4 regions of the Erwinia rhapontici genome follow, and region 3 is predicted to be linked to each of the others. Evidence: predicted binding sites of a transcription regulator. Region 3 holds the regulator's gene; each other region holds the start of a gene.

Region 1 (3,170 bases), 1.2 Mb from region 3:
CATCGCGGATGTGGCCGCAGAGAAGGGCGCACAGCTGTTGCAGCGCGACCGCGACTGGTCATACAGCGTAACTCATGACAGCTGGTCTTTCCGCGATGCCCACGGCACTGTGGAGCAGCTGCCGTTGCCACAAGTCCCATTGCCGAATGCGGCTACCGCACTTGCGGCGCTGCGTGCATCCCCGCTTAACGTTGATGAGGCAATAATCCGTCGTTCACTGCACCTGGCCATGTTGCCCGGTCGTTTTCAGACGGTCGCCGAATCACCGCGGGTGATCCTTGATGTTGCGCACAACCCCCATGCGGCAGGCTATCTGGCGGGGCGCCTGGCAGAAGTGCCACGCAACGGCAAGGTACATGCGGTGGTAGGCATGCTGCATGATAAAGACATTGCCGGTACGCTGGCATGCCTCTCGCCGCAGGTGGATTACTGGTACTGTGCACCGCTCGACGGTCCGCGCGGTGCCACCGCTGAACAGCTGATGGTGCATCTTGAGGGTGCACAGGCGTTTGGCTCGGTTGAGCTTGCCTGGCGACAGGCGCTGCAACAGGCAACCGAACAGGATATTGTGCTGGTGTGTGGTTCGTTCCACACCGTGGCACAGGTCATGGAAACGATGGAAACGGAGAACGGCAGTGGCAAGTAAGTTTCAAAACCGTTTAGTCGGAACCATTATCATTGTGGCGCTGGGTGTGATTGTGCTGCCCGGCTTACTCGATGGTAAAAAGAAGCACTATAAAGAAGAGTTTGCGGCTATTCCTCTGGTGCCGAAACCCGAAGACCAGCAGGAAACCGATTTGGTTCCGCCTGTGACGCAAACCTTACCGGCACAACCGCCGGAAGGGGCAGGGGCGGCGATCAGTGCGGGTAGCAATGCTAACGACAACTCCTCGCAGGCCGACAGCGGCTCCACCGCGCCGCAGTCTCATAACCAGCCAACGGTAGTGACGCCGCCGCCGGTGAAGCCTGCGCAGCAGCAACCGCCGAAAGTGGTGGAAAAGCCGAAGCCGCAGCCTAAACCGGTCGAAAAACCGATCGAGAAGCCTAAACCTGTTGAAAAACCGAAACCGGTTGAGAAGCCTGAGCCGAAAGTGGAGGCGCCTGTTGAGAGCCAGCCACCAGTGACGGAATCAGCGCCATCAGGGCAGGCCTGGGTTGTACAGCTGGGTGCGTTGAAAAATGCGGCAAAAGTGAATGAGATCGTCGCACAGTTGCGCCTGTCGGGCTACCGCGCCTTTACCGTTCCGTCCACGCCGGTACAGGGGCAAATTACCCGTATTTACGTGGGGCCGGATGCTTCGAAAGCGAAAATGCAGGCTGCCGTTGGCACATTGCAGGGGATCTCGGGGCTGGGCGGAGTTGTTAAACCGTACAGTGTTAAATAAGCCGTTCTGGTCCGTTGTTTCTCTCAGCGACGGACTATTATTGCGATAGCTATGATCACCCTGCGCCCGGAGCCGACACCTCGTCACTCCGGGCGTCGTGCGTGATGATGCTGGCAAATCAAGGTATTGCGTGGTGGGGTCCGGGCCGTTGAAATCGGTGTCCGGAAGGGGTTTTTTTAAGCGTTCTCGTTTATTTAAATCGCGTCAGTAAAACGCTACGCAAACGTTTTCTTTTTCTGTTAGAATTCGCCCCGAACTGAGGCAGTATCCCCTTGCACCTGTGCTTACAAGGGGAGAGCGGCTGATACAGGGGCATGGTCACTGGAAGCGTTCATGGTCTGGATAGATTACGTCATTATTGCGGTTATTGGTTTTTCGGCTCTTGTTAGCCTGATCCGAGGGTTTGTTCGGGAAGCTCTTTCTCTCGTCACCTGGGGTTGCGCATTTTTTGTCGCCAGTCATTACTACTCCTTCCTTGCCGTCTGGTTCACAGGATTTGAAGACGAACTGGTTCGAAATGGAATCGCCGTAGCGGTGTTATTCATTGCTACCCTGATTGTCGGGGCCATTGTTAACTACGTTATTGGTTCGCTGGTTGAAAAAACCGGCCTGTCGGGAACCGACAGAGTCCTTGGCGTCTGTTTTGGGGCATTACGCGGTGTGCTGATCGTTTCAGCCATGCTGTTTTTCCTCGACACATTCACCGGTTTTTCTAAGAGTCCGGACTGGCAACAGTCCCAGCTAATCCCTCAGTTCAGTAGTATTATCAGGTGGTTTTTTGATTACCTGAAAAGCACGTCGAGTTTTTTGCCCCGGTAATCGAACCGGGGTTGCGGCTTATGAGGAAATGTCAATATGTGCGGTATTGTCGGGATCGCCGGTTTTGCACCGGTCAACCAGTCGATTTATGACGCGTTAACGGTGCTTCAGCACCGTGGGCAGGATGCCGCAGGCATCGTTACCATTGATGCATTGAATTGCTTCCGTCTGCGCAAAGCAAACGGTCTGGTTAGCGATGTATTTGAAGCCCGCCACATGCAACGTATGCAAGGCAATATGGGTATCGGCCACGTTCGTTACCCCACGGCAGGAAGCTCAAGTGCTTCTGAAGCCCAGCCATTCTACGTAAACTCCCCTTACGGTATTACTCTTGCCCATAACGGCAACCTGACCAACGCTCACGAACTGCGTAAAGAGCTGTTCGAAACGGGTCGTCGTCACGTGAATACCACCTCTGATTCTGAAATCCTGCTGAATATCTTTGCGCAGGAAGTGGATCGTTTCCAGCATGACCCGCTGGAAGCAGAGAACATCTTCTCCGCCGTTGCCGCGGTTCATCAGCGTGTTCGCGGTGCGTATGCCTGCGTGGCGATGATCATCGGCCACGGTTTGGTGGCATTCCGCGATCCTAACGGTATTCGTCCACTGGTGATCGGCAAACGCGCTATGGCTGATGGCCGTATCGAGTATATGGTGGCTTCAGAGAGCGTGGCGCTGGATACCCTTGGCTTTGAGTTCCTGCGCGATGTGGCACCGGGCGAAGCGGTGTATGTGACCGTGAAAGGCCAGCTGTCCACCCGTCAGTGTGCTGAAAATCCAAAGTGGAATCCGTGCCTGTTCGAGTACGTTTACTTTGCACGCCCGGATTCGTTCCTCGATAAGATTTCGGTTTACAGCGCCCGCGTGCGTATGGGCACCAAACTCGGTGCCAAGATTGCCCGCGAGTGGGAAGATCTGGATATCGATGTGGTGATTCCAATCCCTGAAACCTCCTGCGATATCGCA
Region 2 (3,170 bases), 1.5 Mb from region 3:
GTACCTTTTCCATCATACGCACCAGATACTCACTGCCGCCACGAATGCTCTGTTCCGGATCGGTCCTGTCACTGACATTCAGGCTATCCGCAGTATTGCGCGTCAGCATCATCAGGCCACGCACGCCAGTCGGGGATGTGGCCTGTGGGTTCCAGTGGGACTCCTGGTAAGAGATGGCTGCCAGTAAACGCCAGTCAATAACCTGCGCGTACTTCTCGAAAAGTGGCTGGAAGTCTGGCAGCGTTCCGTCAATGGCACGCAGAAAGGTGCGAGTATCGACATAATCGAACGTGCCGACGTGCCCCAGGTACTTCTCATCCAGACGGGCCATTGCGCCTTCTTCGCCCATCTGATTAAAGAAGTCGAGTAGCGCGGCATTCATGCTGTCATCCTGTTCACGCTGGACATACCAAGTGACCGGCTCTTCATCCGTGATATCAAAAGCCACTGCCAGCTGTGGATGGATGCGCTGCATCAGCGCGATAGTGACGGAATCGCCCACGGTATAGTCGAGTTTGCCATCGGCCACGGCTTCCAGCAGGCCCTGAGGCGTTTGATCGGTCGAGATCGCCCAGTCAAGATCGGGGTACTGATGCGCTTTCATTTCACGCAGGGTCGACAGATAAGCCGATCCTGACGCCGCCGTCAGGCGCCCCTTCAGATCGCCCAAATTTTTCGGCCGTGGTGCGCCGATACGGTACACCAGCTGTTGTGAAACAGAATAGTAAGACGGACCCGCACGAAAACGCGCCAGCCGTTCATTATTGTAAATTAACCCTGCCGCCAGCATGTCGGCTTTATCATCTTCGAGGTCATCAAACAGATCGCCCAGGTTCGGACGCACGGTGATTTCCAGCTTAGCCCCTAAATAATCGGCGAAGCGCTTCGCCAGCTCGTAGTCCATACCCGCTGGGGATTGATTGACTGTGTAGTAAGTCAGCGGAGAATTTATGGTGCTGATACGCAGCACTCCCCGCGATTTTATCTGTGCGATACGGTCGGTCGAACCGCCGTACCACGGTATCGAGGGCCACAGTGCCAGCGCAAGAAGCACGGTGATCAGCCCGACCAGCAGATAATTAAATTTAAGGCGTTTCAAATAGTTATCTCTCGATGGTTCTCAGGTATCTGTCTTCTATGGCAGTATTTATTGTCTATAATTGGTCCTGAGCGTGGGGCATTCTGCTCAACTCCGCGCAGCTCCGCAACTGAAATCCACCTGTTTTGTGCGTTTTTCAGTCAATTCCTTATCGCGATTAATTCTGCGCAAACGGTTTCGTAACCGGTGGGGATTCTCTATAATACCGCCCGTTTTCCCCTGTTGCGCCCAATGAAGCGTCGCCCGGCGCTTCGAGACGAGAGATCTTTAATGATGGAAATTCTGCGTGGTTCGCCCGCTCTGTCGGCATTTCGTATTAACAAACTGCTGACCCGCTTTCAGGATGCTCACCTGCCGGTGAGTGATATTTACGCTGAGTACGTCCATTTTGCCGATGTCAGCGCGCCGCTGAGCGAGGATGAAAAATCCCGTTTGCAGCGTCTGCTGAAATACGGTCCCTCTCTGGCTGAACATACCCCGGAAGGCCGCCTGCTGCTGGTCACTCCGCGTCCTGGCACTATCTCGCCGTGGTCTTCGAAAGCGACAGACATCGCCCACAACTGCGATCTCCCTCAGGTACTGCGTCTTGAGCGCGGCTTGGCCTTCTATGTGAAGGCACCGCAGTTGAGCGAAGCGCAGTGGTCAGAGCTGGCTGCACTGCTGCATGACCGCATGATGGAAACCGTCTTTGCCGATCTGAGCCAGGCCGATGCGCTGTTTGCTCATCATCAGCCTGCACCGCTGCAAAGCGTCGACCTGCTGGGTGAAGGCCGCAACGCGCTGGTTCAGGCCAATATCAAACTGGGCCTGGCACTGGCCGATGACGAAATCGACTACCTGCAGGCGGCGTTTGAAAAACTCGGGCGCAACCCGAACGATATCGAGCTGTATATGTTTGCTCAGGCTAACTCTGAGCACTGCCGTCATAAAATCTTCAACGCCGACTGGGTGATTGATGGCAAAACGCAGCCGAAATCGCTGTTCAAGATGATCAAAAATACCTTCGAGAAAACCCCGGACCATGTGCTGTCAGCGTATAAAGACAATGCGGCCGTTATGGAAGGTTCTCAGGTAGGGCGCTTCTACGCCGATCCACAGGGCCGCTATGATTTCCATCAGGAAGATGCGCATATCCTGATGAAGGTTGAAACCCATAACCACCCAACGGCGATTTCTCCGTGGCCGGGTGCGGCGACCGGTTCCGGTGGCGAAATTCGTGATGAAGGCGCAACCGGGCGTGGCGCTAAACCGAAAGCGGGTCTGGTCGGCTTCTCTGTTTCTAACCTGCGTATCCCGGGCTTTGAACAGCCGTGGGAAGAAGATTTCGGTAAGCCGGACCGTATTGTGACGGCACTGGACATCATGACCGAAGGCCCTCTGGGTGGCGCGGCATTTAACAACGAATTTGGTCGTCCGGCGCTGACGGGTTACTTCCGTACCTACGAAGAACGCGTTAACAGCCATAACGGCGAAGAGCTGCGCGGTTACCACAAACCGATCATGCTGGCAGGCGGTATCGGTAACATTCGTGCCGACCACGTGCAGAAAGGTGAAATCACCATTGGTGCCAAGCTGATCGTGCTGGGTGGCCCGGCAATGAACATCGGCCTGGGTGGCGGAGCGGCGTCTTCAATGGCCTCAGGCCAGTCTGACGCGGATCTCGATTTCGCTTCCGTACAGCGCGACAACCCGGAAATGGAACGTCGTTGCCAGGAAGTGATTGACCGCTGCTGGCAGTTGGGTGAAGAGAACCCGATTCTGTTTATCCATGACGTGGGCGCGGGCGGTCTGTCTAACGCCATGCCGGAGCTGGTGAGCGACGGCGAACGTGGCGGTCGTTTCAACCTGCGTGACATCCTTAACGATGAGCCAGGCATGAGCCCGCTGGAAGTGTGGTGTAACGAATCTCAGGAACGTTATGTTCTGGCTGTATCGCCGGATAGCCTGGCGCTGTTTGATGCGCTGTGTAAACGTGAGCGCGCACCGTACGCCGTGATCGGTGAAGCGACCGAAGAGATGCACCTGTCGCTGGCTGACAGCCATTTCGACAACACGCCAATTGATATGCCGC
Region 3 (3,170 bases):
CTGTTTGAGCGTCGTCATCGTGATGTGGAGTTGACGGACGCCGGACGGGTTTTCATTGAAGAAGGTCGTGCTGTTATCAAAAAAATGCTCGCCACTCGCACACGCTGTCAACAGGTGGCTAACGGCTGGCGGGGACAAATCAATATCGCGGTCGACAGAATTGTGCGCCCGGCACGCACCCGGCAGCTGGTCGTGGATTTCTACCGGCATTTTCCGGATATGGAACTGCATATCATGCCGGAAGTGTTCAACGGTGTGTGGGATGCGCTGGCTGACGGTCGCGTCGATGTTGCGATCGGTGCGACTCAGGCGATCCCGGTACGAGGACGTTTTGCTTTTCGTGATATGGGAAGTCTTAACTGGCGCTGCGTGGTGAAAACGTCACATCCTCTGCTGAGCCATGAGGGACCGTTAAGCGAGACGTTAATCCGTGAGTGGCCATCGCTGGTGCTGGAAGATACCTCACGTGCCTTGCCGAAACGCACCACGTGGACATTAGATAATCAACGACGGCTGGTGGTGCCTGACTGGGAAAGTGCGTTTGACTGCCTGCGAGCCGGGCTGTGTGTTGGGATGGTACCCGGTCATTTTGCCCAGCCCTGGCTGCAACAAGGCGTGTTAGGAGAAGTGACGCTGACGTCCCCGTTTCCCGACAGTCCCTGTTATCTCAGCTGGTCGGAACAAAGCGCCTCACCGGCGCTAAGTTGGTTACTGGACTATCTGGGGAGCACAGAAACCCTGAATGCAGAGTGGTTAAGCGAACATCCTGGCCAGTGGCAGGTGAGTGATTAACGGCGGTAGTCGCGGAAAGGACCATCGGCAACGGAACGACGCTCGATCAGTGAAGGGTGAACTTCAATGGTTTGCGGATCTTCGCGCTTGCTGGTAATACGGTCCAGCAACATATCAAAAGCGGTTTCGCCCAGACGCTCTTTTGGCTGGTGGACGGTGGTCAGTGCGGGCGTAAAGTAGCGGGCGTTGCGCACGTTATCATAACCGATCACTGAAATATCCTGCGGTACGCGTAGCCCCATTTCATCTGCTGCGCAAATCGCGCCCATGGCCATAATATCACCGCCACAGAAAATGGCCGTTGGGCGCTGCTTCTGCGACAAAATTTGCTGCATGGCGCGATAGCCAGATTCAGGTTCAAAATCGCCCTGCACCAGCCATTCATCGCGCAAAGTGATGCCCGCTTCTGCCAGTGCCTTCAGGAATCCGGCATGGCGGCCACCGCCTGTATTACGCTCAAGCTGGCCTGGGATCGCGCCGATATCGCGGTGCCCGCGTTCGATCAGGTAGCGCCCCGCCAGGTAACCACCCTCAAAAGCATTATCAAGCACGGTATCAGTGAAATCACCGCGTGATTCGCCCCAATCCATGACGACCATCGGAATATTACGGTTATCTTCCAGCATAGAAATCAACGTGTCAGGATATTCTGAACACATCACCAGCAGCCCATCGACGCGTTTTTGCGCCATCATTGACAGATAGGCCTGTTGCTTTTGCAGGTCGTTGTGCGCATTGCCCAAAATCAGCGTATAGCCTTTGGCAAAGCAGCGGTTTTCTATTGCTTCAATGATCTCTGCAAAATAGGGCGCTTCACTGGATGTTGCCAGAAGGCCAATGGTTTTGGTGTGGTTGACCTTCAGACTGCGGGCTACGGCGCTGGGGGAATAATGCAATTCTTTGATTGCAACCCATACCGCTTCGCGCGTCTCTTCGGCTACAAAGCGCGTTTTGTTAATCACGTGAGACACAGTGGTGGTTGAAACACCGGCGCGCTTTGCCACATCCTTAATTGTTGCCATGAAAATCGTACTCCTGGTGTTATCGTAACATCTTGATAACTAATTGGTTAAACGTTTGCCTGGGTACAGCCATTCCTTCCCGACCAGAATTATTTTGGGTGCTGTCTCAAAGGGTCGGGAAGGGGTAAAATCGTCCGTAGAGTGACATGCAGTGCTGACTTTTACACGTTGCCAACGGTGTTGCGCAACGGAATAAAGAATTCTAACAAGGCTGCGCACAGAAAACGAGATTTTTACGGGTAACTGTGGGAAAATCTGTTGGCTTACTAATAACAAGGTTATTGAGGAGAGAGAATGAACACTGATATGAAAATGACGGCGCTGACCGTTGTGGGTTCACTGCTGATGATTATTGCGTTTAGTTTTACGGCGGTAATGCATTAATTCTTGCACGGGAGGAGGAAACTCTTCCCGAACCCACACGCATTATCGAATCGTTTTAGGCGTCATCATACGGCGCGCACCGATGTAATGTTCCTGCCAGTAATCTTCGCTCAACGCACTGACCTGAATATCTTTACCTGTCCGTGGAGACTGAATAAATTTCCCTCCACCCAGATAGACGCCAACATGATCTGCTGTGCCACGTCCGTTAATACGGAAGAAGACCAGATCACCTTTCTCTAACTGATCGCGCTTAATCGAAGCCGCATCACGCAGATGGTACATTTCATTAGCCGTGCGTGGGATCTTGAACTTCACCAGGTCTTTATAGGCATACCACACCAGACCACTGCAGTCGAAACCGGTTTTCGGAGAGGTGCCGCCCCATTGATAAGGTTTACCGAGCTGGCCCATCAGCTTGTTCATCGCCGTCTCACGTGCTTTCTGGTAGCGAGCGCGATGCGCTTTGCTGAGTTTGAGCGGGGCGTTCAGAGCATCGTTATCATCGTCAGTGGCTTTGCTGCCTGCGCGTTGACGACCATAATGTTTTTTATCTGCTTTTTTGCTGGCCGCGAGTTTTTTACTCAGTGTTTTCTTCTCCACCTTCGCATTACGCACCGGGGCCACGCTGGTTTTTTTCTTTTCTTTCTCTTTCAGTTTTTTTGCCAGCAGAAGCCGTGCTGATTTAGAGGGTTCTTTTTTAGCGGTTTCTTTGGCTTTCTTACTGACAGGTTCTTTGACTTTTTTGGTCGAAGTGGCTTTTACCGGGCGGCGCTTACGGCGGTCATCTACACGTGCAGTATTGCTTTCGGCTTTTTGCTGTTTTGCATTAATAGGGGCATGTGGCGATGCGTGCGCCATGTTGAAGAACAGCTGAGTGAAAGCCAGTATGAAGAGCGTGATGAGTAAACGCATCGTTCCCATTAACAGTTTGTGCGCTACAAAAAAGCAGCAACGCGGTAAAAAAAGAGA
Region 4 (3,170 bases), 2.4 Mb from region 3:
TCTCAATGGAGGCTGAGTATAATTCCTCAAGTTAACTTGAGGTAAAGCGCTAAATGAAAAAAAGTATCAGTAATCCCAACAAGCGCGAGCTGACCCCCGGCGATGTGGCACAGCGTTGCGGTGTGGCGGTTTCGACGCTGCATTTCTATGAAAGCAAAGGATTAATCAGTAGTTTCCGCAACCCCGGAAATCAACGGCGCTACACGCGTGATGTGCTGAGGCGTGTGGCGGTGATCAAGATTGCCCAGCGTATCGGCATCCCACTTGCGACTATCAGCGACAGCCTGATGCAGTATTCCCCGGGCAAGCGCATGACGACAAAAGAGTGGGCGGTGCTGTCGCAACAGTGGCGTGACGAACTGGACAGACGCATTGAAACGTTGACGCACCTGCGCGACGATCTGGACGGCTGCATCGGCTGTGGTTGTTTGTCGATGGAAGACTGCCCGCTGCGTAACCCGAACGACCGCCTGAGCGAGCAGGGCACTGGGGCGATACTGTTGGATGTGAAGAGCGTTTGACTATACTCAGGCTTTAAGGAGCGAATATGATCACCGTACACCATCTGAATAATTCGCGATCGCAGCGCGTGCTGTGGTTGCTGGAAGAGTTGAACGTGCCCTATCAGATCAAACGTTATCAGCGTGAAGCGAGCATGCTGGCACCTGAGGCCCTGAAAAAAGTCCATCCGCTAGGTAAATCTCCGGTAATTACCGATGGCAATCGTGTGGTGGCCGAATCCGGCGCGATCCTGGAGTATCTGGAAGCGCAGTATGACGCTGAAGGTCTGCTGAAACTTTTCGATGAAGAAGAGGTGATTCAGTCGCGCTACTGGCTGCACTATGCGGAAGGGTCACTGATGCCGCTGCTGGTAATGAAACTGATTTTTAGCCGGATGGGCAAAGCCCCGGTGCCCTGGCTGTTACGTCCCATCGGCAGCGCCTTTGGTCAAGGGGTTCAGAAGGGCTACCTCGACCCGCAGATCACCACCCATCGCCAGTTCATCGAACAGCATCTTGCCCAAAATGAATGGTTCGCCGGTAGCCGCTTCAGTATTGCGGATGTGCAGATGAGTTTTCCGCTGCAGGCGCTCACCGCGCGCGGTGGCGCGGCCGACAGCCCGGCGATTCAGGCCTGGTTGCAGAAGGTGCAAAGCCGTGCTGCCTGGCAGCGTGCGCTACAACAGGGCGGTGAGGTCCGTCTCGACTGAATGCTTTTCTTTTCTTGAGTGACAAACGTTTCAACTCGCAACCGTCGGCAGGCCGTCATAAGAAAGCGCTATTAGAGTGCGCACGGCACTGCCGTTACCCTCATAAGCGTTGATAGCAGACGTGTGTGCAAATCAATAATTATGCAAATTTATGCGTGAAGAAGTGTTGAAAATGCACCATTAAACACAGGATAATCGTTTGCGCAGGAATACTCGTCATACTTCAAGCCGCAGATGCGTTGGCGTTGCCCGCCTGCGACGCGAATGATATCGAGTATCAGCACAGCAATTAGGCGGTTTTTTGCGTGGAATAGTAAACGTTTGCCTTTATCCGGTCTGCGCCTCGCCCTGAGGTTTTTGTACCGCGTATATTGCGCCAGGGATGCAAACGTCGACTACCGCTGGGAAACAGGGGTACCACGCAGCGATAACTCATAAGAAATCTCAGGGGATTACGATGTCAGCTCCTTCTCAACCGGCCAGCGGCTCTTTAGACGCCTGGTTCAAAATTTCTGCGCGCGGTAGTAGCGTCCGTCAGGAAATCCTGGCCGGTCTTACGACCTTCCTGGCGATGGTCTATTCCGTGATTGTGGTGCCCTCGATGCTGGGCAAAGCAGGTTTCCCGCCGACGGCGGTCTTTGTGGCGACCTGCCTGGTGGCCGGTTTTGGTTCACTGCTGATGGGGTTGTGGGCCAATCTGCCGCTGGCGATTGGCTGCGCGATCTCGCTGACGGCATTCACCGCCTTTAGCCTGGTGCTGGGCCAGCAGATCAGCGTACCGGTTGCGCTGGGTGCGGTGTTCCTGATGGGCGTCCTGTTTACCCTGATCTCTGCAACCGGCATTCGAGCTTGGATATTGCGTAACCTGCCGATGGGCGTGGCGCACGGCACGGGCGTGGGCATCGGCCTGTTCCTGCTGCTGATTGCCGCTGACGGTGTGGGCCTGGTGGTGAAAAACCCGGGGCCTGGCCTGCCGGTTGCGTTGGGTCACTTCCCCTCTTTCCCGGTGGTGATGACGCTGGTCGGGCTGGCGGTGATTTTTGGTCTGGAGAAGCTGCGTGTGCCTGGTGGCATCCTGCTGACGATTATTGCCATCTCGGTGCTTGGCCTGATCTTCGACCCGGCGGTGACCTATCAGGGGTTGTTCGCGATGCCAAGCCTGAGCGATGCGCAGGGTAACTCGCTGGTGTTTAGCCTGGATATCCTTGGGGCATTAAAACCGGCGGTGCTGCCAAGCGTGCTGGCGCTGGTGATGACGGCGGTATTTGATGCCACCGGCACCATCCGTGCAGTCGCCGGGCAGGCGAACCTGCTGGATAAAGACAACCAGATTATCAATGGCGGCAAGGCCCTGACGACGGACTCACTGAGCAGCATTTTCTCAGGTCTGGTCGGTGCGGCCCCGGCAGCCGTTTACATTGAGTCGGCAGCCGGAACGGCAGCAGGCGGTAAAACGGGTCTGACAGCCATCGTGGTCGGTGTGCTGTTCCTGATGATCCTGTTCCTGTCGCCGCTGGCGTACCTGGTTCCGGGTTATGCCACCGCACCTGCGCTGATGTATGTCGGCCTGCTGATGTTAAGCAACGTGTCCAAAATCGATTTCAGTGATTTTGTTGATGCAATGTCTGGCCTGCTGGCAGCCGTCTTTATCGTTCTGACCTGTAACATCGTTACCGGTATTATGCTCGGTTTCGGTTCACTGGTGATTGGCCGCATCTTTGCCGGTGAATGGCGCAAGCTGAATGTGGGCACCGTGCTTATTGCGGTAGCGCTGGTCGCTTTCTATGCCTGCGGTTGGGCGATATAATTCTGTTTCGGGGCCGGGATCGCTGGCCCCACCTTAAGATGACACTGATTTTCCCTTCCTAACGCACATCCTGTTTTTCATCGTCTCCCTAATTTGCTTTACTATCTACCAGGGTATTCGCTATCAATGTCTGCCTGTGTTTAAAGCCTATCG

Evidence for each region. The regulator PurR, encoded in region 3, represses purine synthesis genes. The targets are predictions, from matches to a motif close to CANGCAAACGTTTGCNTG.
Region 1: a site for PurR is predicted at 1,602-1,619, ahead of cvpA (colicin V production protein). Genes of this name have one in related genera too.
Region 2: a site for PurR is predicted at 1,264-1,281, ahead of purL (phosphoribosylformylglycinamidine synthase). Genes of this name have one in related genera too.
Region 4: a site for PurR is predicted at 1,521-1,538, ahead of LJN55_RS21280 (NCS2 family permease). Genes of this name have one in related genera too.

The regions. Positions count from the first base shown of each region.
Region 1 is NZ_CP085627.1:3,483,746-3,486,915, reverse strand. It holds gene folC (bifunctional tetrahydrofolate synthase/dihydrofolate synthase) at 1-646, shown strand, start outside; gene dedD (cell division protein DedD) at 636-1,385, shown strand; gene cvpA (colicin V production protein) at 1,719-2,204, shown strand; gene purF (amidophosphoribosyltransferase) at 2,241-3,170, shown strand, end outside.
Region 2 is NZ_CP085627.1:3,769,016-3,772,185, reverse strand. It holds gene mltF (membrane-bound lytic murein transglycosylase MltF) at 1-1,099, opposite strand, end outside; gene purL (phosphoribosylformylglycinamidine synthase) at 1,370-3,170, shown strand, end outside.
Region 3 is NZ_CP085627.1:2,240,695-2,243,864, forward strand. It holds gene punR (DNA-binding transcriptional activator PunR) at 1-792, shown strand, start outside; gene purR (HTH-type transcriptional repressor PurR) at 789-1,814, opposite strand; gene cydH (cytochrome bd-I oxidase subunit CydH) at 2,109-2,198, shown strand; gene LJN55_RS10570 (C40 family peptidase) at 2,241-3,113, opposite strand.
Region 4 is NZ_CP085627.1:4,609,751-4,612,920, reverse strand. It holds gene soxR (redox-sensitive transcriptional activator SoxR) at 54-521, shown strand; gene LJN55_RS21285 (glutathione S-transferase family protein) at 548-1,210, shown strand; gene LJN55_RS21280 (NCS2 family permease) at 1,668-3,017, shown strand.